One region of the Rahnella sp. WP5 genome, then DNA from elsewhere that is predicted to be linked to it. Evidence: predicted binding sites of a transcription regulator. Region 1 holds the regulator's gene; each other region holds the start of a gene.
The links. The regulator sigma-54, encoded in region 1, starts transcription at its own class of promoters, with help from an activator protein. The targets are predictions, from matches to a motif close to GTTGGCACANNTTTCGCTNT.
Positions count from the first base shown of each region.

Region 2: glnA (glutamate--ammonia ligase) is a predicted target of sigma-54. The motif match lies at 6,476-6,495, and genes of this name have one in related genera.
Region 3: EX31_RS21130 (gamma-glutamyltransferase family protein) is a predicted target of sigma-54. The motif match lies at 2,204-2,223, and genes of this name have one in related genera.

Region 1 is NZ_JQJR01000012.1:145,995-154,037, forward strand. It holds gene EX31_RS12375 (BglG family transcription antiterminator) at 1-259, shown strand, start outside; gene npr (PTS phosphocarrier protein NPr) at 285-557, opposite strand; gene rapZ (RNase adapter RapZ) at 554-1,408, opposite strand; gene ptsN (PTS IIA-like nitrogen regulatory protein PtsN) at 1,476-1,958, opposite strand; gene hpf (ribosome hibernation promoting factor) at 2,057-2,344, opposite strand; gene rpoN (RNA polymerase factor sigma-54) at 2,368-3,801, opposite strand; gene lptB (LPS export ABC transporter ATP-binding protein) at 3,903-4,628, opposite strand; gene lptA (lipopolysaccharide ABC transporter substrate-binding protein LptA) at 4,635-5,192, opposite strand; gene lptC (LPS export ABC transporter periplasmic protein LptC) at 5,170-5,739, opposite strand; gene kdsC (3-deoxy-manno-octulosonate-8-phosphatase KdsC) at 5,736-6,302, opposite strand; gene kdsD (arabinose-5-phosphate isomerase KdsD) at 6,319-7,305, opposite strand; gene EX31_RS12430 (calcium/sodium antiporter) at 7,325-8,043, opposite strand, start outside.
Region 2 is NZ_JQJR01000020.1:28,218-36,260, reverse strand. It holds gene yihI (Der GTPase-activating protein YihI) at 1-538, shown strand, start outside; gene hemN (oxygen-independent coproporphyrinogen III oxidase) at 726-2,099, shown strand; gene glnG (nitrogen regulation protein NR(I)) at 2,164-3,576, opposite strand; gene glnL (nitrogen regulation protein NR(II)) at 3,584-4,633, opposite strand; gene glnA (glutamate--ammonia ligase) at 4,886-6,295, opposite strand; gene typA (ribosome-dependent GTPase TypA) at 6,767-8,043, shown strand, end outside.
Region 3 is NZ_KN050720.1:867,095-875,137, forward strand. It holds gene EX31_RS21115 (amino acid ABC transporter permease) at 1-183, opposite strand, end outside; gene EX31_RS21120 (transporter substrate-binding domain-containing protein) at 208-999, opposite strand; gene EX31_RS21125 (MurR/RpiR family transcriptional regulator) at 1,258-2,097, opposite strand; gene EX31_RS21130 (gamma-glutamyltransferase family protein) at 2,296-3,882, shown strand; gene hpxX (oxalurate catabolism protein HpxX) at 3,919-4,113, shown strand; gene EX31_RS21140 (AtzE family amidohydrolase) at 4,110-5,513, shown strand; gene hpxZ (oxalurate catabolism protein HpxZ) at 5,568-5,951, shown strand; gene puuE (allantoinase PuuE) at 6,602-7,540, opposite strand; gene EX31_RS21155 (aspartate/glutamate racemase family protein) at 7,533-8,043, opposite strand, start outside.

The DNA.
Region 1 (8,043 bases):
GCCGCACTCGCTGGGGCTCCTGGCGAAGAAAACCGTGGTGATAACGTTGCTCTCTCCGCAGGGCATTGCGTGGGGAGAAGGGGAGACCGCACACGTGATTTTCCTGCTGGCAATCAGCAAGGCAGATTATGAAGAGGCGATGGCGATTTACGATTTGTTCGTGACGTTTGTGCGGGAACGCTCAATGAGCCGTTTGCTGAGCAGCGAAAACTTTGAGAGTTTCAAGGCCATTGCAATCGACTGTTTAAGCCGCATTTAATACGGCTCAAAGAGTGCGTTAATTATCAGTCTTCATCAAAACCTGAATTAATCAGATTTACCACTGCCGTCAATGCCTGTTCTTCATCGGGGCCGGTGGCTTCGATTTCGATTTTCTGACCTTTCGGGGAATCGAGCATCAGCAGCGCGATGACACTGCTGGCTTCTGCTTCAATGCCCGTGTCGTTGCGCAGCATCACTTCTGATTCAAAGCTCTGCACCAGTTCAAACAACTTCATTGCCGGGCGGGCATGCATACCCAACCGGTTTTTGATTTCTACCGTTTGTTTCACCGTCATGATTTGCGTTTTTCCAGCGTGCGATGGCGGGATTGCACATTTTTCCCGCGGGAACGGAAATAGTCGGCCAGTTGCTCTGCGATATAGACCGAACGGTGTTTACCGCCGGTACAGCCAATGGCGACGGTCAGATAGCTGCGGTTGTTCGTTTCCAGCATCGGCAGCCATTGTTCGAGGTAGCTGCGGGTCTGGTAAATAAAGTTGTGCACTTCAGTATGACGGTCAAGGAACGCCGCGACCGGCTTATCAAGGCCTGTCATCGGACGCAGTTTCGGATCCCAGTGCGGGTTTGGCAGAAAACGCACATCGAAAACGTAATCCGCATCAATCGGAATGCCGTGTTTGAAACCGAAGGATTCGAACACCATCGTCAGTTCGCGCTCGCGTTTACCCAGCAGACGGGTACGCAGCATTTCTGCCAGTTCATGCACGGACATTTCGGAGGTGTCGATGATCAGATCCGCAGACGAACGCAGTGGTTCGAGCAGATCGGCTTCTTCATCAATGGCACTTTCGAGGGACAGGTTTTTGCTGGAAAGCGGGTGCAGACGACGGGTGTCGCTGTAGCGGCGGATCAGAGTATTGCGGTCGGCATCAAGGAATAACAACTGCGGTGAGAAGCTCTCCGGCAGTTGTGACATCGCATACTCATAAACTTCCGGTGTTTCCGGCATGTTACGGACGTCAATGCTGACGGCCGCTGATGTATTACGTTCAACAAGGGTCTGGGCAAGCTGCGGCAATAACACCACCGGCAGGTTATCCACGCAGTAAAAACCCATGTCTTCTAGTGCCCGTAGGGCAACCGACTTCCCGGAACCGGAACGGCCGCTGACAATCATCAGCACCATGGTGTCACTCCCCTGGCATTCAGTGTGCAGAATTCATTTTCCCGGCACTGTACCGGGAATCAGCAATTTATTCGTTTTCAGTCATTATCTGGAACAGTTCTTCGTCACTTTGCGCGCCACGCAGACGGCGACACACTGTTTTATCAGCTAATTTCTTAGCGACTAAAGATAATGTATGTAAATGGGTTTTACATTGATCTGCCGGTACCAGCAAGGCAAAAAGCAAATCTACCGGCTGATTATCGATGGCGTCAAAAGCAATCGGTTGTTCAAGCTGAATGAATACGCCGACGGCACGTAAAGTGTCTTCTTCCAGCTTACCGTGCGGGATGGCGATCCCGGCACCGATCCCGGTGCTCCCCATACGTTCACGGGTCAAAATGGCGTCAAAAATCACCTGCGGCGACAAATTTAATTGTTTGGCGGCCAACTCACTAATGATTTCCAGTGCGCGTTTTTTGCTGGCGCAATGAACGCCGCTTTTGGTGCATTCGGCATTAAGCACCGACGTTAATTGCATTGCAGTATCGTTAATCATGTCATCTTTCACTTTTGCGCTGTTTCACCCTTAAAGCTATATCGGCTCGTTTCCCGAAGGTCACAAGCCGATGCCCGAAGGTTTGTAGCACAGGGTTGGCTACATGAATGTCAGTGCTGTTTCAGTTTGTCTTTATGTTTATTCAACTGTCGGGCCAGTTTATCAACCAGTCCGTCAATCGCTGCGTACATATCCTGATGTTCCGAGGTGGCATGTAATTCGCCTCCGTTCACATGCAAAGTGGCTTCCGCTACTTTCTGCACCTTTTCCACGCTCAACACCACATACACCTGATTAATCCTGTCGAAATACTGCTCAAGCTTAGCCAGCTTCGACGTGATGAACTCTCTCAGGGGATCCGTGATCTCAATGTGATGTCCGGTAATGTTGAGCTGCATAATGTCTTCCTTCTCTGTTGAGGTCAAACTAACTGTTTACGTTGGTTTGAGGGCGGGATGGACAAAGACTCTCGGTATTTAGCGACAGTCCGACGCGCAACCATAATTCCCTGATCGGAAAGCAGGGTTGCTAACTTACTGTCACTGAGCGGTTTTACAGGATTCTCCGCTGCGATTAATTTCTTCACCAGCGCCCGGATCGCGGTTGACGATGCCTCGCCACCGCTGTCTGTACTGACATGGCTGGAGAAGAAATACTTCAGTTCGAAAATGCCACGCGGGCTGTGCAGGAACTTCTGCGTCGTCACACGTGAAATCGTCGATTCGTGCATTTCCACGGCACTGGCAATATCTGCCAGCACCATAGGTTTCATAAATTCTTCACCCAGTTCAAAGAACGCCTGCTGCTGCTCAACGATGCAGCGCGTCACTTTCAACAGCGTGTCGTTACGGCTTTCCAGGCTTTTGATTAACCACTTGGCTTCCTGCAGATTGCTGCGGATAAATTGCCCGTCGCTGTCGCTGCGTGCGGAATTCCCCATCGCGGCGTACTGCTGGTTAATCTTCAGACGCGGAATGCTGTCGGAATTGAGTTCTACCGCCCAGACACCTGACACTTTACGCACCAGCACATCCGGGATCACGTATTCGGATTCGCCGGTGTTGATAGACTGGCCCGGACGCGGATCAAGAGACTGGATCAGGAGCATCGCTCCTTTCAGTGTATCTTCTTTTAACCGGGTTGATCGCATAAGTGCGCGGAAATCATGGTTCGCCAGCAAATCGAGATGTTCGCTGATGATAAGACGGGCTTCAGTGATGAAAGGCGTGTCAGTCGCATATTGAGAAAGCTGGATCAGCAGGCAGTCGCGCAGGTCACGGGCGGCGACACCCACCGGATCAAAACGCTGAACGCGCTTAAGTACGGCTTCGACTTCGTCCATGGTGACATTTTCATCACCGACGCTTTCGAGAATGTCGTCAAGGGAGACGGTCAGGTAACCGGTGTCATCCACTGCATCGACGATTGACGTGGCAATCGCGGCATCGGTATCAGAGAACGGTGTCAGCTCGACCTGCCACATCAGGTAATCCTGAAGTGTCTGCGTGGTTTCGCCCTGGTAAATCGGTAGCTCATCGTCGCTGTAATCATTGCCGGTGCCTGACGGCGTGCCTGCGGTGTAAATCTCATCCCAGGTGGCGTCCAGCGGCAACTCTTCCGGCATGTCTTTCTGCTCGAGTGCCTCGCGGGTGTCTAACCCTTCGCTGTCGGTGGTTTCTACCGAGTCGATTTCTTCATGAAGGTCGGTTTGTTCCAACAGAGGGTTGCTCTCCAGCGCGAGTTGGATCTCCTGCTGGAGCTCAAGCGTGGATAGTTGCAACAAGCGGATGGCCTGTTGTAACTGAGGAGTCATTGCCAGTTGTTGGCTGAGTCTGAGTTGCAAACCTTGCTTCATATCTTGGCTTAATTCCGTTGATGAGTGAAAACGGCAACACTTCTGTCAGAGACGGCCCGTTTCAGTGTAGGTTGAAACAGGCACGGTTCCGGCGGCACAGATCACAGACGGAATTCTTCACCAAGATAAACACGTTTAACTTGTTCATCAGCAAGAATGTCGGCTGGCGTGCCGTGGGCGATCAATTTCCCCTGACTGACGATATACGCGCGTTCACAAACGTCGAGTGTTTCGCGAACGTTATGGTCAGTGATCAGTACGCCGAGGCCGCTGTCACGTAAATGCTCAATGATTTTTTTGATGTCGATAACGGAAATCGGGTCAACCCCGGCGAACGGTTCATCCAGCAGGATGAATTTAGGGTTCGCTGCCAGTGCACGGGCAATTTCAACACGACGGCGTTCACCACCAGACAGTGACTGACCGAGGTTATCGCGCAAATGAGAAATATGGAACTCTTCCATTAATTCATTAGCGCGGTCATTACGCTGTTCTTTGGTCAGATCGTCACGGATCTGCAGCACCGCCATCAGGTTATCAAATACGCTCAGACGACGGAAAATGGAGGCTTCCTGCGGAAGATAGCCAATACCGCGACGGGCGCGGGTATGCAGCGGCAGCAGGCTGATGTCTTCATCATCAACGATAATGCGGCCCGCATCGCGCTGGACGATGCCCACGACCATGTAAAAGGTGGTGGTTTTACCCGCACCGTTTGGCCCTAATAACCCGACGATTTCACCCGAGTTGACCATCAGACTGACATCTTCAACGACCTTACGGCCTTTGTATGCCTTTGCCAGATTCTCTGCGATTAATTTAGCCATAAAATATCAGTTACTCTTTTTGGTCGGCTGGCCGCCCGCTGCAGGCGTTTTTTGTTGCAGCTGCGAAGGTACCAGAACGGTCGTCACACGGTTACCTTTATCACTAAAGGCTTCCATTTGCTGTTTCTGTACCAGATAGGTAATACGGTCGCCTTTCACATTGCTGTCCAGTTGCTCAAGGTAAGCGTTGCCGGTCAGCGTGACGAGGTCATTTTCCACTTCATAGCGGACTTTCTGGGCATGGCCTTTAATCGGCTTACCGTTATCCTGCATCTGGTAGAACGTCACCGGGTTGCCGTAACCTTCTACCACTTCTTTACCGGAAACCCCCTGCGGGCGGATGACGACCACTTTGTCGGCTTTAACCTGGATCGTACCCTGATTGACGACCACATTGCCGGTAAAGGTCGCGGTATTGGTATTGACGTCGAGCGCCTGGTTTGCTGAATCAATGGTGATCGGTTTCGTTGTATCGTCTTTTAAGGCAAATGCCGGAACGCTGACGGCTAACAATGAGCTGACGATCAGGAGATCACGGATTTTATTTTTTGCTTTGAATTTCATAAGAGGTCGTTACCTTTTCGATCAGCTCTGCTGTTTTGTCACGCAGATTACCACGCATTTTCATGCCGTTAGATGTAAAACCTGTACCATACAACGTCACTTCATCGTCTGAGGCAACGTCCTGTGTCGTCAGGTTAACCCGTGCATTGTCCGTTTTGATTCTTTGCAGCTGTGATGTCTCAGGTGTCAGGCTGTCTGCCTGCACATGCCCATAAAGATAGAGCATTTTATCCTGAGTCAGTTTCGCTTTATCAGAACGCAATACCCAGGTGGCTACTTTGTTCTTGTCATACATGGTCGCGACCGGATTGGTAAACCATGACACCTGATCAGCGGTGTAATATTTTACCTGGTCTGAAACCAGTTTATACGTCAGGCTGCCCATCGGGTCATACACCATCGTAACGGTGTGGGACGTCTGGTAAGTCGGATCCTGATCATTGACCGCTTGCGGAACATCATCGCTGTTGTCAGATAATGACCAGCCAATCAGCACCAGAACGATGGCAGTCAGCGCCAGAATAATCCAAAGTTTTGCTTTACTCATATCGACAGCCCTTTGGCGTCCTCCAGCTTACCCTGCGCCAGCAGAATCAAATCACACAGTTCGCGTACTGCACCACGTCCACCCGCGATACGGGTAACATAATGCGCTTTCGGTAACAGAACAGGATGTGCATCCTGAACCGCGACAGAGAGACCTACTTCGGCCATCACCGGCCAGTCAATCAGGTCATCACCAATGTACGCCACTTCTTCGGCCCGCAGAGACAGTGTATCTAACAGTTCGCGGAAGGCCAAAAGCTTATCAGATTGCCCCTGATACAAGTGGCGTATGCCCAGAGTTTTAGCGCGATCTTCCAGTAATTTCGCATTGCGGCCTGTAATAATCGCGACTTCGATATCGGATGTCAGCAGGCAGCGGATACCGTAACCGTCGCGAACGTTGAAACTTTTCAGCTCTTCTCCCTGATTTCCCATATAGATCAGGCCATCAGACATAACGCCATCGACATCGCAAATCAGCAGGCGGATTGCTTTTGCCCGTTCAAGCACTTGCGCACTGACCGGACCGTAGCAGGTTTCCACCAGGGCTGCGCTATTACTCATTCAGGGAATTCCTCAATTAAACTACGCCAGCGCGCAGCATATCGTGCATATGTAACACACCCAGCAACTGGTCACCATCAGCAACCATCACGCAAGTGATGTGTTTGTCCTGCATTAAATTCAGCGCATCAACCGCCAGCAGTGAAGGACGCACGCGGATACCGCCTGTCGTCATCACATCCGCAATCGATGCCGTATTGATGTTGACGCCCATATCAAAGATGCGTCGTAAATCCCCATCGGTAAAGATCCCTTCGATTTTCATCAAATCGTTGCAGATAACCGTCATGCCCAGATTTTTTCGGGTGATTTCCAGCAACGCATCCCGCAACGAAGCTTCACGGCTGACGTGCGGAATTTCATCCCCGGTGTGCATGATATCGCTGACGCGCAGTAACAGCTTGCGACCCAGTGCTCCGCCAGGATGTGACAGGGCGAAATCTTCCGGTGTGAAGCCGCGTGCTTCAAGCAGTGCGACGGCCAGTGCATCGCCCATCACCAGCACTGCCGTGGTGCTGCTGGTCGGTGCCAGACCCAGCGGGCAGGCTTCTTTGGGCACTTTTACACAAAGGTGAACATCTGCCGCTTTCCCCATCGTGCTTTCGGGGTTAGACGTCATGCAGATAAGCGTAATGCTCAGGCGTTTGAGTACCGGTATCAGCCCCAGAATTTCATGGGCTTCGCCGGAGTTGGAAATCAGAATGACGACATCCTGCTTCGATACCATGCCCAGATCACCGTGGCTGGCTTCGCCGGGATGCACAAAGAATGCCGGTGTGCCCGTACTGGCAAAGGTGGCGGCCATCTTACGGCCGATATGACCAGATTTGCCCATGCCCATGACGACGACTTTGCCATTGCAGGCGAAGATTTTTTCGCAGGCGCGGGTAAAATCACCGTTAATGTATTGATCTAACTGCTCAAGTCCTTCACGTTCTGTTTTCAGCACATCATGTCCGACGGCCTGAAAATCAAAACCGGGGGCGAAGGTATCGTTAGCCATAGTGGGTTCCTGACAGAGTTCAGAAGGCAATGCTGTCCGGTAATAGAAACAGCACGGCCATATAAGCGATAAATCCACACAGCAGTAATGCACCGGCTAAATGTCCGATACGGTGTTTACGCATCAGGCATAGTCCGGAAAGCACCACGCTGACCGCCAGCATGACCCAATAATCGCGATGAAACGCGTCTGGGTTGAACGAACCTGGTGCTACCAGCGCGGGTAATCCCAGCACCAGGCAGGTATTAAAAATGTTTGCGCCGATAATATTACCCAGCGCGATGTCATCTTCGCCTTTGATAGCACCGGCGATAAAGGTCGCCAGTTCTGGCAGACTGGTACCGATAGCAATCACCGTCAGGCCAATCACCAGTTCACTGACACCCAGATAACGCGCGATGACAGTGCTGTTATCAACGATCATACCCGACGCCAGCGGCATGATGATAAAGCCCAGTGCCAGCCACAAAAATGCGACCGTATTGCTGCTGTCTTGCGGAAGTTCGGACATTTGCTCGTAGGTCAGCGTATCCAGCCCCTCTTTTTCGGCGGCGCGGGCGATTTTTATCATCAGCATCATGAACACGCCTGCGCTGGCCAGTAGCAAAACACCATCAAACCGGCTGAGTTCGCCGTCGCTTAACAGAAAACCACACAGCGCGGTGACCAGTAACAATAATGGGAGCTCGCGGCGTAATATATCAGAACGAACGGAAAGTGGATGAATCAGGGCGGCAC
Region 2 (8,043 bases), on a different contig from region 1:
GAAAGCACCGCGCGCCAATACCGCGACAGCTAAAACGAAGAAGAAAAGTCGTGTCGAGCTTGATATCGAAGCGCGCGAACGCAAGCGTGACAACAAGCGCCGTGGCCATAAAGCAGGCTCACGCGCCAATCCGGATGCGGCTCAGAACCAAAGCGGCGCGGGCACGAAAAAAGCCGATCCGCGTATCGGTAGCAAAAAAGCCGTGCCTTTGATCGTTGAGACCGTTACGAACAATGCAGCGAAAGCTAAAAAAGCCGCACAGCCGAAGCAAGATGCAAAACCTAAGATGACACCGGAAGAAGAACTGACGTTACTCGAAAATGATGAGCGTCTGGATTCTTTGCTGGATCTCATCGACGATGGCAAAGCATTAAGCGCAGAAGATCAGGCTTATGTTGATCAGACACTTGATCGCATCGATGTTCTGATGGAAATCCTCGGCATCGAACTCGGCGAAGATGAAGATGACGAAGAAGAAGTGAAAAACGAAGACATGATGCAGTTGCTCAAGCGCGGAAATCCAAAAGAGGGTTTCTAAGCTATGCGCTGGGTCATCCCGGCAATAGCCTTACTCTTTGCATGTTATCTGCTTTGGTTATTCGGTAAACTACGCCGGTTATCGAAAACCAAAGCACGTTTGCGCAGAGCGACCTTTGCACGGCAGGCTCAAAGCCTGCCTGTAAAGCGAACCGGTCGCATCCGACGCCGGAAGGAGTGAGTACCCCATGTCAGAACAGACTACCGTCTGGGATTTAGCGCTGATCCAGAAATACAATTATTCGGGTCCGCGATACACATCCTATCCAACAGCACTTGAGTTCAGTGAACGCTACGATAATACCGCTTTCGAAAATGCGGCTGCCCGTTATCCGGCACGCTCGCTCTCATTGTACGTGCACATTCCTTTCTGCCATAAGCTCTGCTACTTCTGCGGCTGCAATAAACTGGTGACCCGCCAGCAGCATAAAGCCGAAGAATATCTCAACGTGCTTGAAAAAGAGATCAGTCACCGTGCACCGCTCTTTAAAGGTCGTCAGGTCAGTCAGCTGCATTGGGGCGGTGGTACTCCGACTTACCTCGATAAAGCGCAGATAAGCCGTCTGATGGGCCTTCTGCGGGCACACTTTGATATCCTGCCCGACGCAGAAATGTCACTGGAGGTAGATCCACGTGAAATTGAGCTTGATGTGCTTGACCATCTGCGCAGCGAAGGCTTTAACCGCCTGAGTATGGGGGTCCAGGATTTCAACAAAGAAGTGCAGCTTCTGGTTAACCGTGAGCAGGATGAAGATTTCATCTTTGCCCTCATTGCACGCGCCCGGGCGCTGGGTTTCAACTCGACTAATATCGATCTGATTTACGGTCTGCCGAAACAAACGGCAGAAAGTTTTGCTTACACGCTGCAGCGTGTGGCAGAGCTCAACCCTGATCGTCTGAGTGTGTTCAATTATGCGCACATGCCAAAATTGTTCGCCGCTCAGCGCAAAATCAAAGATGCTGATTTGCCTGGCGCGGAAGAGAAATTGAAAATTTTGCAGGAAACCATCGCTTCACTGACCGGTTTCGGCTATCGCTTTATCGGGATGGATCACTTTGCTCGCCCTGAAGACGAACTGGCGATTGCCCAGCGCGAAGGCAAATTGCACCGTAATTTCCAGGGCTACACCACACAGGGCGACAGTGATTTGCTGGGAATGGGCGTTTCGGCCATCAGCATGCTCGGCGATACCTACGCGCAGAACGAAAAAGATATCAAAACCTATTACGCTCATGTGGAAGAGCAGGGACATGCCTTATGGCGGGGTCTGGAAATGACGAATGATGACTGCCTTCGTCGCGATGTCATTAAATCTCTGATCTGCCATTTTGAGTTGAATTTTGCTGATATCGAACAGCGTTACGACATTCGTTTTACCGATTATTTTGCTGATGATCTGGCACTGCTGAAGCCGCTGGCTGAAGACGGGCTGGTTGAGGTGAGTGGCACACATATTCAGGTGACACCGCGCGGGCGTTTGCTGATCCGTAATATCTGTATGTGCTTTGATATTTATCTGCGACGTCAGGTGCGCCAGCAACAATTCTCCCGCGTTATCTGACAGTCTGCTCTGCAAATAAAAACAGCCGCATAAGCGGCTGTTTTGCTGTCTGGTGCGAGGACTTTTATTCCATGCCCAGTTCTTTCAGTTTTCGGGTCAGGGTATTTCGCCCCCAGCCCAGCAACCGTGCCGCTTCCTGTTTATGTCCCTGTGTATGGCGTAGCGCCGTGGTCAGTAATGTACGTTCCATTTCAGGTTGCGCTTCTGACAGCAGGTTTTGATGACCGGAACGCAGCGCACGGTCTGCCCATTGTGCCAGCAATGTCGCCCAACTGTCTGGCAGACTCTGACCACCGGTTTCAGGGGCCGAGGTCTCAAACAGTTCGCTGGGTAAATCCTGAATCAGCACTTCCTGACCCGCCGCCATGACGGTGAGCCAGCGGCAGGTGTTTTCCAGCTGGCGCACGTTGCCCTGCCATGGCAATCGCGTCAGTGCCGTTTCTGTTTCCGGATGCAGGTTTTTTGCTTCCACACCCAGCTCTTTAGCCGCGACTTGCAGGAAGTAACGCGCCAGACGCGGGATGTCTTCACGACGTTCACGCAGCGGCGGCAGATGGACGCGGATAACGTTCAGGCGGTGGAATAAATCCTCGCGGAATTTCCCTTCCTGAACCCGTAGCTCCAGATTCTGGTGAGTCGCAGCGATAATACGCACGTCCACTTTTACCGGCGCATAACCGCCAACACGATAGAACTGGCCATCTGCCAGCACGCGAAGCAGACGGGTTTGCACATCAAGCGGCATATCCCCGATTTCATCGAGGAACAGCGTGCCGTTATCGGCTTGTTCAAAACGTCCCTGACGGACGGTGTTGGCGCCGGTAAACGCCCCTTTCTCGTGGCCGAATAATTCGGACTCAATCAGGTCTTTCGGGATAGCAGCCATATTCAGCGCGATAAAGGGCGCTTTGGCGCGCGGGCTGTGGCGGTGTAAGGCGTGAGCGACCAGCTCTTTACCGGTACCGGATTCCCCATTAATCAGCACGCTGATTGAAGAACGGGACAAACGGCCGATGATGCGAAATACGTCCTGCATAGCGGGCGCTTCACCGATAATGTCTGCGGTCGGGCCACTCGCAGGCTGGCTGCGTGCCGGTTGCTGTTGTTCCTGATAATGACTGATGGCTCGTTCAACCAGTGCCACGGCTTCATCAATGTCGAACGGTTTTGGCAGATAATCAAACGCACCTTGCTGATAGGCGCTGACTGCAGCATCCAGATCGGAGTGCGCTGTCATTATGATGACCGGAAGCATCGGGTGACGTTGTTTAATCTGCTTTAACAGCGCTAAACCGTCCATCCCGGGCATGCGGATATCTGATAACAAAACGTCAGGGGTTTGAGTCGCAATGGCATCAAGCACTTCATTGCCGCTGTCAAACGTGGTGCAGGTCAAACCGGCTCCAGTGAGCGCACGTTCAAGTACCCAGCGGATGGAGCTATCGTCATCGACGATCCAGACTATCCCTCGTTGCATAAGAACCTCACTGGCGAATAGGCAGGAATACCGAGAATTCGGTATGTCCTGGCCAACTGTTAAATTCAACTTTACCCGAATGCTGATCAATCAAACTGCGCGCGATGGACAGGCCCAAACCGGTGCCCCCTTCGCGGCCACTGACCATGGGGTAAAAAAGGGTGTCCTGCAAATGCGCCGGTACGCCGGGGCCATCATCTTCAATATCGATACGGGCCACCAGACGATAACGCACGCCGTGTAACGTAATCTGGAAAGCAGTACGCGTGCGTAATGTAATTGTGCCGCCTTCCTCCCCCAGCGCCTGTAATGCGTTGCGGGTGATGTTTAACAAAATCTGTTCTATCTGATCGGGGTCGTGCGCCAGTTCAGGCAGGCTCGGATCATAGTCCCGCACCAGCTGAACGTTATCCGGCTTCTCCATCGAGACCAGTTGGCAAACCCGTTCCGCAACCTGGTGAATACTTTGTGTCACATGCTGGCTCGGACGTTGCGGGCCCAGCAATCTGTCGACCAGATTACGCAGACGGTCAGCCTGCTCAATAATGACTTTCGTATATTCCAGCAAGGCCGGATCGGGCAGCGCTCTGGATAATAATTGTGCTGCGCCACGCAACCCGCCGAGCGGATTCTTGATTTCATGTGCCAGACCGCGGATCAAATCACGCGCAGCAACCTGTTGAGCGTGCTGTAATTGTTCCTGGCTCAGGCGGCGCTGATTATCCATCGGCGCCAGTTCCACCAGAATGAAACCTTCTGGCAGCATCTGTGCGGTCAGCGACAACACATGCGCGCGGCCGTCTACGACCAGCGTCACTTCACTGTCTGTAAAGCCCTGTCCGGCTGTCAGACTTTCACGCATTAATTCGATGTTCAGCGAAAAATATCCCACCAGTTCTGGCAAAGGGGTGCCAAAAAGCTTTCGGGAACTTTGCGCCAGTAACTGCTGAGCTGCCGGATTGGCATAATGCACAGCCAATTCGTCGTCTAACAGCAGAACGCTGTTGATTAAGGAATTCAGGATCTGCCCAGCATCGGGCAGTTTGCCAGTTGCCATACCGCAGTCTCCCGCACCTGATTGGTGCATTTTATCTCGCTACCCGGTGAAATCACGGGTCAGAGGGGTTGAGCAGGAAAGAGTGTGGAGAAAAAAGCCCATCCGGAGATGGGCTGAAAGTTTCCACGGCAACAAATATAAATCGTCTTACTTAATTTTGACGCTGAAGGGTTTGTGAACACAGGCCTTCAGTCGGGTATTACCCTCAGCGCCAGCCCGAAGACGAACGCTGAGTCCGGTTTAATCGAAAAATTAAACGCTGTAGTACAGTTCGAACTCAACCGGATGCGGAGTCATGCGCACGCGGTCCATTTCTTCTTTACGCAGACCGATATAAGCATCGATAGCGTCGTCAGTGAACACGCCACCACGGGTCAGGAACTCGCGGTCTTCGTTCAGTGCGTTCAGGGCTTCTTCCAGTGAACCTGCAACTTTTGGAATTTCTGCTTCTTCTTCCGGTGGCAGGTCATACAGGTTTTTGTCCATCGCATCGCCAGGGTGGATCTTGTTGATGATACCGTCCAGGCCAGCCATCATCAGTGCAGCAAACGCCAGGTATGGGTTAGCCGCTGGATCAGGGAAACGTGCTTCGATACGCATCGCTTTAGGCGTTGATACGTGTGGAATACGGATGGATGCAGAACGGTTACGCGCAGAGTAAGCCAGCATTACTGGCGCTTCATAGCCCGGGACCAGACGCTTGTAGGAGTTGGTGGTCGGGTTAGCGTAGGCGTTGATTGCTTTAGCGTGCTTAATGATACCGCCGATGTAGAACAGTGCCATTTCAGACAGGCCGCCGTATTTGTCGCCAGCGAACAGGTTGTTACCGTTCTTGGACAGAGACATGTGGCAGTGCATACCTGAACCGTTATCGCCAAACATTGGTTTTGGCATGAAGGTCGCAGTTTTGCCAAATGCGTGAGCCACGTTGTGAACCACGTATTTGTAGATTTGGATTTCGTCAGCTTTTTTAGTCAGGGTGTTGAAGCGGGTTGCCACTTCGTTCTGACCAGCGGTTGCCACTTCGTGGTGGTGAGCTTCAACAACCAGACCCATTTCTTCCATGGTCAGACACATGGTAGAACGCAGATCCTGAGAGGAGTCGACCGGAGGAACCGGGAAGTAACCGCCTTTTACTGCAGGACGGTGGCCTTTGTTGCCGCCTTCGTATTTGGTGCTTGAGTTCCATGCGCCTTCGATATCATCGATAGCGACGTGAGAACCGGAGATGCTGCTGCCGAAGCGCACATCATCAAACAGGAAGAATTCTGGCTCTGGCCCGAACAGAACGGTGTCCGCGATACCGGAAGAGCGCAGGAAATCTTCTGCACGTTTTGCGGTAGAACGTGGGTCGCGGTCATAACCTTGCAGCGTGGTTGGCTCAAGGATGTCGCAACGAATGATCAGGGTAGTTTCTTCGTAGAATGGGTCAAGAACAGCAGTGCTCGCATCTGGCATCAAGACCATGTCAGATTCGTTAATGCCTTTCCAGCCACCGATTGAAGAGCCGTCAAACATTTTGCCTTCTTCGAAGAAGTCAGCGCTAACCTGGTGCGCAGGAATGGTGACGTGCTGTTCTTTGCCTTTGGTATCAGTGAAGCGTAAATCTACGAATTTCACTTCATGCTCATTCAGCATCGTCAAAACGTGTTCAGCGGACATACTAGTTCTCCCGAATTTCTCATTATCGTCGTGGAACGAATAACCATTTTTGGTCTTTAGTTGGAAATAACAGCCTTACTGGAACTGGCGTGTAGACTGAACAGCGCTATTATTTGTCTGGTCAGGCTCTTCACCCTGTAAAAAATTTTTTACCCTAAAAAACTTTTACTCTAAAAACTATTAGCGAAAACTGTGCCAACTTTGAGAAAATGCAAACAACGCCATTTTACAGGGCTTTTGCACTCGACAAGTATGCACCATAACGGAATTCTCGCACTAAAATGGTGCTAACTGTGAGAGTGAAAGCACTATAATGGTGCGTCATAATGGTTCAGTGGTCTTTTTGCACCGTGAAAGGGATCACAAAGTAGCCATCCATAAGTTGTTTCAACAAGATCCTTGTGATCTTGTTTAGAACCTCGCTTAATACGTGTACAATAGCGCGCTATTTCTAATGCCTGAGGCAAAGCTGTGATCGAAAATTTGCGTAACATCGCCATTATTGCCCACGTTGACCATGGTAAAACCACCCTGGTCGACAAGCTGCTGCAACAATCCGGTACTTTCGGAGAGCGTGTAGAAGCCACTGAACGCGTAATGGACTCCAACGATTTGGAGAAAGAGCGTGGGATTACCATCCTCGCAAAAAACACCGCCATTAATTGGAAAGACTACCGCATCAACATCGTGGATACCCCAGGACACGCCGACTTCGGCGGTGAGGTAGAGCGTGTGATGTCAATGGTCGACTCGGTGCTGCTGGTTGTGGATGCAATGGATGGCCCAATGCCGCAAACCCGTTTCGTGACCAAAAAAGCCTTCGCTAATGGTCTGAAACCGATCGTGGTAATCAACAAGGTTGACCGCCCTGGCGCGCGTCCTGACTGGGTTGTCGATCAGGTCTTCGACCTGTTTGTAAACCTGGACGCAACCGACGAACAACTCGATTTCCCAATCATCTATGCATCAGCACTGATGGGTATCGCGGGTAACGACCATAACGATATGGCCGAAGATATGACCCCGCTGTACCAGGCGATCGTTGACCACGTATCTCCGCCACAAGTTGAGATGGAAGCACCGTTCCAGATGCAAATCTCTCAGCTGGACTACAACAACTATGTTGGCGTCATCGGCATCGGCCGCATCAAACGCGGTACCGTTAAGCCTAACCAGCAAATCACTGTCATCGACAGCGAAGGCAAAACCCGCAACGGTAAAGTCGGTAAAGTTCTGACCCACATGGGTCTTGAGCGTATCGAAGCCACCGTTGCTGAAGCGGGCGACATCATCGCAATCACCGGCCTGGGCGAACTGAACATTTCCGACACAATCTGTGATCCGGCGAATGTTGAAGCTCTGCCTGCGCTGAGCGTTGATGAACCAACAGTAACCATGTACTTCAACGTAAACACCTCTCCGTTCTGTGGTAAAGAAGGTAAGTATGTGACTTCACGTCAGATCCTTGACCGTCTGAACAAAGAGCTGGTGCACAACGTTGCATTGCGTGTTGAAGAAACTGAAGATGCTGATGCATTCCGTGTTTCAGGCCGTGGTGAACTTCACCTGTCGGTTCTGATCGAAAATATGCGTCGTGAAGGTTTCGAGCTGGCGGTTTCCCGTCCTAAAGTAATCAACCGTAAAATCGATGGCCGCATGCAAGAGCCATTCGAGAACGTGACACTGGATATCGAAGAGCAACACCAGGGTTCTGTTATGCAGGCCATGGGTGAGCGTAAAGGCGATGT
Region 3 (8,043 bases), on a different contig from region 1:
GACATACACGCCCCAGACCGCACGCAGGGTTTTATGGTTGCCGCAGCGGATGGCCGCGCCGCAAATCCCTATTGCGACACCGCCAACCGTTGCCATTACCGTCAGCTCAATGGTGGTCCATAAACCGGCCAGCAGTTCCGGCATATAAGGCCATAGCGCGCTAAAGTTAAGCTGATAGGTCATGAAAGATCTCCGTCAGGCCTCTGATCACGCGCCGATGGACGCTGGCAGCGGTGCCTTCATCCATTTTTCAGACAGTGTATTCAGCGTCTTGTCTTTGATGCCTTCGGCGATCAGTTCATTCACTTTGTCTTTCAGCGCGGGCTCGTCTTTACGCAGACCGACGTAGCATGGTGAATCTTTCAGCATCACTTTCGAAACCGGTGCTTTGGCCGGGTTCATGCGGGCAATCGCGGCGACCACCAGGTTGCCGGTAGCGATGTATTCCACCTGGCCGGAAAGGTATGCAGACAGCGTGGTGTTGTTGTCTTCATACCGCTGAATTTTGGCATCTTTCGGTGCCACGCCGGTCAGTGCCAGATCTTCCACCGCGCCACGGGTCACGCCGATGGTTTTACCGGACAGTTCTTTCAGGTCGGACAGTTTGTCACCCTGGGCACCAAACACGCCAAGGAAGAACGGTGCGTAAGCGTTGCTGAAGTCGATGACTTTTTCGCGCTCAGCGTTTTTACCCAGGCTTGAAATCACCAGATCGACTTTATCCGTTTGCAGATAAGGCACGCGGTTGGCGCTGGTGACCGGCACCAGTTGCAACTTAAGTTTCATCTTATCGGCCAGATAATGCGCCATATCGATGTCATAACCTTCCGGCTGCAAATCCTTGCTCACCGAACCAAACGGCGGGAAATCCTGAGGAACAGCCACACGCAGCACGCCACGTTTCTGAATATCCTGCAACTGATCCGCCATTACGCTGGATGCCTGAAGCACCAGCATTGCCGCACCTGCCCATGCCAACAGCCGTTTGTTCATGTTCATAGATTATCTCCGGTGAAAGGTTTTTGGAACGATAGATTCTTATGTTTATAGCTTTGCAACGAATGTGCCAAAAGCTGGGCAGCAGAAAAATTGTGCACAAAGTCACGGTATGACAAGGAATTAGACAATGAGAGGCGCGATCAGAAGAGGTTTTTTTGCCCTGAATCAGGGCAAAAAGCGTGAACCAATGAAAAATATGATGCACTGAAATTGTGCGAAAGCACCAGAAAAGCGCCCGATTTGTTCTTCAAACGGGAATCAGCGCTGCTCCAGCTCATCCAGATCGTTATACAAATCGCTTATCTGATGAATACGCTGGCGGCCTGAAGCGAGCATATCGTGCAGCAATGCATTGCTGAGCAAATTCGCCAGACTCATGGCAGAAGAATAACTGTCGAACGCCGATACGCTGTCGAGCGGAGCAGCCAGATGCCAGGTTGCCAGCGGGATAAGTGTCTGCGCCTGCGGCTCGCAAATCAGCAACACCGGCACGCCAAGTGACTGTAACTGCATCAGAATTGCCTTCGCCATGCGCGGCCTGCGGCGGAAAGCGACGAAAATCACCACGTCCTGCGCGGTAAGATCCACCAGTTCTTCCGCCAGCGTTTGCCCCGGCTGCGGCATTATCATCACGCCAGCACGTACCTGAATCAGTTGCTGACGCAGGTGCAGCGCCACCGGGTAACTGTTACGAAAACCCAGCAAACGTACTTGCCGCGCCTGATTCAGGGCGGCGATCAGCGCACCGAACTGGGTGCCATCAATCTGGTTAATCCACTGCGTCAGGTTGGCCATTTCCTGTTTATAGTGCCGTGATAACAAGGTGTTACCTTGCACCGCGTCGCGGCTGTCGGTCAGCGGCATCCCGCTCTGGCGCAGGGTGCGCATTTCATCGCGCATATCGCGGTAGCTCGGGTAACCGAGGCGTTTGAACAGGCGGCTGACCGTGGCTTTCGATACGCCGCTAAGCCGCGCCAGTTCGGCGCTGTTATAGCTCATCAGGTCGTCAATACTGGCAAAAATAAAGTCGGCCACCCGCTGTTCCTGCGGCGTCAGTTCTGCGTAATGGTCACGCAGACGCTCATCAATCTGTTTCATCTCTGGCCCTTTTGTAACCAATGTTTCAGTAAATCAGCGGAACATACCATGCACTATGCTTGCCAATGCAAGAGAAATTAGCGCTAAAGCTGCAAGGTTTTGCCGATGTGGAACACCTCTTGCTTAACTTTATCCCTACGCGCCCACAACCCTGCAAGCACGGGCAGCATAAAAAAGCGTTTCTAAAAAGGACATCGCATGATTAACAGTAACAGCGCACCGCTGGGCATGGCGGTCACACCTCATCATCTGGCGAGCCAGAGTGCGCTTGCGGTATTGCGTGAAGGCGGCAATGCCATCGAGGCCATGGTGGCTGCGGCCGCGACGATTGCCGTGGTCTATCCGCACATGAACGGGCTGGGGGGCGATGGCTTCTGGCTGATCGTGCCGCCGCAGGGCAATCCGGTGGCGATAGACGCCAGCGGTGCCGCAGGCTCCCTCGCCTCTCTCGATTTCTACGCCGGTGAAACGCACATTCCGCACCGTGGCCCGAAAGCCGCGCTGACGGTAGCGGGCACCGTCGGCGGCTGGCAGGAAGCGCTGAACGTGTCGGCTGAATTTGGCGGCGAGCAAAAACCGCTCTCCCGCCTGCTGCGTGACGCCATCCGTTATGCCGCTGATGGTATTCCGGTGACAGCATCGCAGGAAGCGGCGACCCGCGCCAAGCAACACGAACTGAAAGATTTCCGCAGCTTTGCCGATGTTTTTCTGCCTAACGGCGATGTGCCCCGCGCCGGAAACCGCTTCACTCAGCCGCAACTGGCGCAGACGTTATCGATGCTGTGCGAGGACGGGCTGAACAGTTTCTATCGCGGTCATCTGGCCGACAATATGGCCGCCGACATGGAAAAGCTCGGCATGCCAGTGACCCGCGCCGATCTCGCCGCTTACAAGCCACAGCGCCGTGTGCCGTTGCGGCTCAAACACAGTAAAGGCGAAATCTACAACCTGACACCCCCGACGCAGGGGCTGGTTTCGCTGGCGATCCTCGGCCTGACTGACCGTTTGCCGCTGGAAACCATGGACGAAAGTGCCACCATTCACAGCGTGGTGGAAGCCACCAAACTGGCGTTCGGTCTGCGCGATCGCTTTATCACCGATCCGCGCATGATGACGCAGGATGCACAGGAACTGCTGGATCCGCAGTATCTCGATGCTCTTGCGACCCGCATCAAACCACACAGCGCCGCCGACTGGGGTAAAGGTAAAGGGCCGGGCGATACCGTCTGGATGGGCGTGATGGACAGCAGCGGGCTGGCGGTTTCTTTTATCCAGAGCATTTATCACGAGTTCGGCAGTGGCGTGGTGCTGCCGGGCAGCGGCGTGTTGTGGCAAAACCGCGGCGCGTCCTTCAGCCTCGACGCCAGCCATTTACTGGCGCTGGCACCGGGCAAGCAACCGTTCCATACCCTCAACCCTGCCGCCGCACGCTTATACGACGGGCGCACCATGGTTTACGGCTCGATGGGGGGTGACGGCCAGCCGCAGACGCAGGCCGCCGTGTTTATCCGCCATGTAGTACAGGGGCAATCGTTGCAACAGGCGATCAGCGGCCCGCGCTGGCTGCTTGGCCGTACCTGGGGCGAGAGTTCGGATTCACTGAAACTCGAAGGCCGTTTTGCCTATCCGACGCTGGCCGGGCTGAGACAGCGTGGTCATGACGTCGAACTGTTGCCTGATTTCAGTGAAGCCGTCGGTCACGCCGGTGCCATCGTTCGTCACACCAACGGCATGTTTGAAGGTGCCTCCGACCCGCGCAGTAACGGCAGCGCCGCCGGTTTTTGATCAGGGTTTGCATAACAGAATGGATAAGGAAGCAGAATGAAAAATACCTCCGCAGCGACCGACTGGGCCGCCTATATCCGCCAGATGGAATCCGTTCTGGCGCTGGAACTCGACGACGCACGCCGTCAGGAATTGCTGGTGCAGTTCAGCCGCATTGCCCAAATGGCACAACCGCTGATGGATTTACCGCTCGATCCGCGTCTGGAAATTGCCGGGGTGTACCGCGCATGAAATCGTTTGATAGCTTTACCGTCAGCCAGTTACATCAGGTGATTGCGCAGGGCGAAATCTCGGCCACAGAAATCGCCACCTCCACGCTCGACGCCGTTGAACAGGCCAATCCGGTCATCAACGCCTGGACGCAGATCACCCGCGATCGCATGCTGAGTGAAGCAGCGAAAGTGGATAAAAGCCGCGCCAGCGGTGCCGTACTTCCACCGCTGGCGGGCATTCCTTATGCGGTGAAAAACCTGCTGGACGTGGCCGGTGAAGTGACGCTGGCCGGTGCCAGCCTCAACAGCAGCAACGCCGCTGCACGCCATGACGCCTGGACAGTTTCACGCCTGGCTTCTCAGGGTGCGATGCTTTCCGGCATGCTGAATATGGATGCTTACGCGTACGGTTTCACCACAGAAAACAGCCATTACGGTGCCACCCGTAACCCGCGGGATCTGGCGCGGGTAGCCGGAGGCTCTTCCGGTGGTTCGGCCGCCGCCGTGGCTGCCGGGCTGGTGCATTTCACCCTCGGCAGTGATACCAACGGCTCGATCCGTGTGCCGTCCTCGTTAAGTGGTATTCTCGGCCTGAAACCGACCTTCGGGCGGATTTCACGTCGCGGCAGCCAGCCGTTTGTCGCCAGCCTCGATCACATCGGCCCGATGGCACGTTGCAGCGAAGATTTGTCGCAGGTCTATGACGCCATACAGGGCACGGATCCGCAGGATCACTTTCAGGCTGACAAACCTGTCACAGAAACATTTTCCCAGCTTAAGCGCGGGCAACAGGGCCTGCGCAGCGCCGTACTGGGCGGATACTTTTCTCTCTGGTGTGACGACCACGCCAAAGCAGCCGTACACCGGATAGCGCAGGCACTGGAAGCCCAGGAAGAAATTGAAATGCCACAGGCCGGGCTGGCACGATCCGCCGCGTTTATCATCAGCGCGTCGGAAGGCGGCAATCAGTACCTGCCAAAACTGCGCAGCATTCCGGAACAGTTTGAGCCACTTTCACGTGAGCGTCTGCTCGCTGGCGCAATGATCCCGGCGGCATGGTATGTTCAGGCGCAGCGTTTCCGTCAGCAATTTCAGCAGCAAATCTTGCCCTTGTTCGATCATTGGGACATTCTGATCGCCCCTGCCACGCCGTGTCCGGCAACGTTGCTTGGTCAGGAAACCATTCGCATCAACGGTCAGGATCTGCCGACACGCGCCAATATGGGCATGCTGACGCAGCCAATTTCGTTCCTCGGCTTGCCGGTGGTGACGGTGCCGGTCACCACGTCGACCGGCCTGCCGATAGGATTACAATTGATTGCGCCACCGTGGCGCGAAGATCTCTGCCTGCGTGCCGCCTGGGCACTTGAGCAGCAGGGAATAGTGAATGTCAGCAGTTCTCCGGTGATGCCCGCGTAACAACCCGCATCCCCGTTTTCCCAGGGTGAAGTGAAAAGAGTAAAGAGAGTCACTATGAAAACTGAACATATCGACCGCCCGGCGATCCTCGCCGAAATGAATGCGGCGTTTTATCGCTATGAACAGGCGCTGATCACCAACGATACCGCCGTACTCGACGAACTGTTCTGGCACGACCCGCGTACCGTGCGCTACGGCGCGGGAGAGAATCTTTATGGCATTGACGCCATCCGCGCATTCCGCACCGCGCGATCGTCACAAGGGTTAGACCGGGAACTGGTCAACACGACTATCACCACGTTTGGCGATGACATGGCGGTCGCCAGCACAGAATTCCGCCGGGAAGGCAGCGACAAGATTGGTCGCCAGCAGCAAACGTGGGTGAAGATGGCGAGTGGATGGAAGATTGTGGCGGCGCATGTGAGTTTGATGGTTTGACCGAACCAATGGGCGGTTCAGCTTTGGAAAGCTGAGGAAACTGTTCTTTTCCAGGAATGGACGGTGACAATTTCGGTTCCCACCGAGGGGAAATCTGAACGGTGATAATTTCGGTTTCTCAATAACAGCGATCACTTATCGCGCTGCGCCGAAACCGCCCAAAAGGGGCCAGGACGGGCCCCTCTTGGATCTCCCACGTCTTTTAACTGCGCGCTATCGCAGGCATGACGGACATGTTCCGGTAGAACAGTGAGTGGCGCAAAATATTGCCGCTTCGCGGTTCCTTCTCTCGGTCTTCGAGCCTGTGGTCTCGAAGCCGCTCCGTTCAGCAAAATTTTTGATCACGCCAATGCACTTTTCTAAAAGATGAAAGCAGTCTGCCTTTGAATTTAAGATCGCACGGGCGATTCAGAAATCTTGCCGAACGGAGCGGCCTGAAGACCTAAGGCTTCAGGACCGAGAGAGGGAACCGCGCAGCGGCAAGATTTCCAGCCTGTCACGGTGATACCTGAAACATATTATCTAGCGATAGCGCGCAGTGAAAAAGCGCGGGAGTCCAGAGGGCGCGCGCTTACGCGTCCTCTGGGCCAGTTTGGGCGGCGAGCCCAAGGTTTTGAATTTGAATTTGAATTTGAATTTGAATTTCGGGATTAAACACCGAAATGTTTAACCCAATGTTCCGCAATGTCCTGCCGCTTACACACCCACACGCGATCATGCGATTCGACGTAATCGAGAAACCGCTGTAAAGCGCGAAATCTCCCCGGGCGTCCCAGGATCCGACAATGCATCCCAATCGACATCATTTTCGGTGAGGTTTCGCCCTCGGCGTACAACACGTCAAATGTGTCTTTCAGGTAGGTATAAAACTGTTCGCCGGTGTTGAAACCCTGCGGAGAGGCAAACCGCATGTCGTTGGTTTCCAGCGTGTAAGGGATGACCAGATGCTGCCTGGTTTCGCCATTTTCCAGTTTTACCGGCGTCCAGAACGGCAGGTCATCGCCATAATAATCGCTGTCATACTGGAACCCGCCCGATTCCACCACCAGCTGACGGGTGTTCGGGCTGTCGCGTCCGGTATACCAGCCGGATGGCGCTTTGCCGAACAGGTCACGCAGCACGGTGATGGCTTTTTGCATGTGCTCCGCCTCTTCGGCTTTGCTCATGTCCTGATAATGGATCCAGCGCCAGCCGTGACTGACGACATCGTAATCCGCTGCTTTGATCGCACTGACGATTTCCGGATTGCGAGCCAGTGCCATCGCCACGCCGAAAACGGTCAGCGGTAAGCCGCGTTTCTGAAACTCATTGTGGATGCGCCAGAAACCCGCACGCGAACCGTATTCGTACAGCGAATCCATCGACATGTGGCGGTCGGGGAAACTGGCGGCACCGATAATGTCCGATAAAAATTGTTCAGAACCGGCATCACCATGCAGAACGTTATTCTCTGCGCCCTCTTCATAATTGAGGACAAACTGTACCGCAATGCGCGCGTTGCCCGGCCAGTTAGCGTGGGGCGGGCGTCCGGCGTAACCGATTAAGTCGCGCGGGTAAGCATCAGTAAAACCGTATTCAGTATCAGACATAGTGTTCTCTCAGATTCAGCCCGGCAAAACGGCCAGACAAGGGTTTTTCCAGCGGATAATCCAGATCACCGTGTTTACTGGTCGTCAGGCGAAGAGCCGCCAGTGACTCGACCATTTTGACCGCCGCGCTGACGCCATCGATCACCGGTATACGCAGCTCGCGCGTCAGTTCCTGCGCCAGATCGGCCATTCCGCCACAACCGAGCACGATCGCCCCGCTGCCGTCAGATTTTTTCGCCGCGATACACTGCTCGCGCACTTTTTCCTGCGCCAGCCCGTTGCCGTCTTCCAGTGATAACACCGGCAGATCGATGGCATGCAAGGCCGCACAATGGCGTTCGAACCCGTACTGATGCAGTAAATGCCGGGCGATCGTCAGTGTGCGCGGCAAGGTCGTCACGATAGAAAATCGCGTCGCCAGCATCGTCGCCAGATGCATTGCCGCTTCCGCAATACCGATAACCGGCGCATGCGCCAGCTCGCGGGCAGCCAGTAATCCGGGG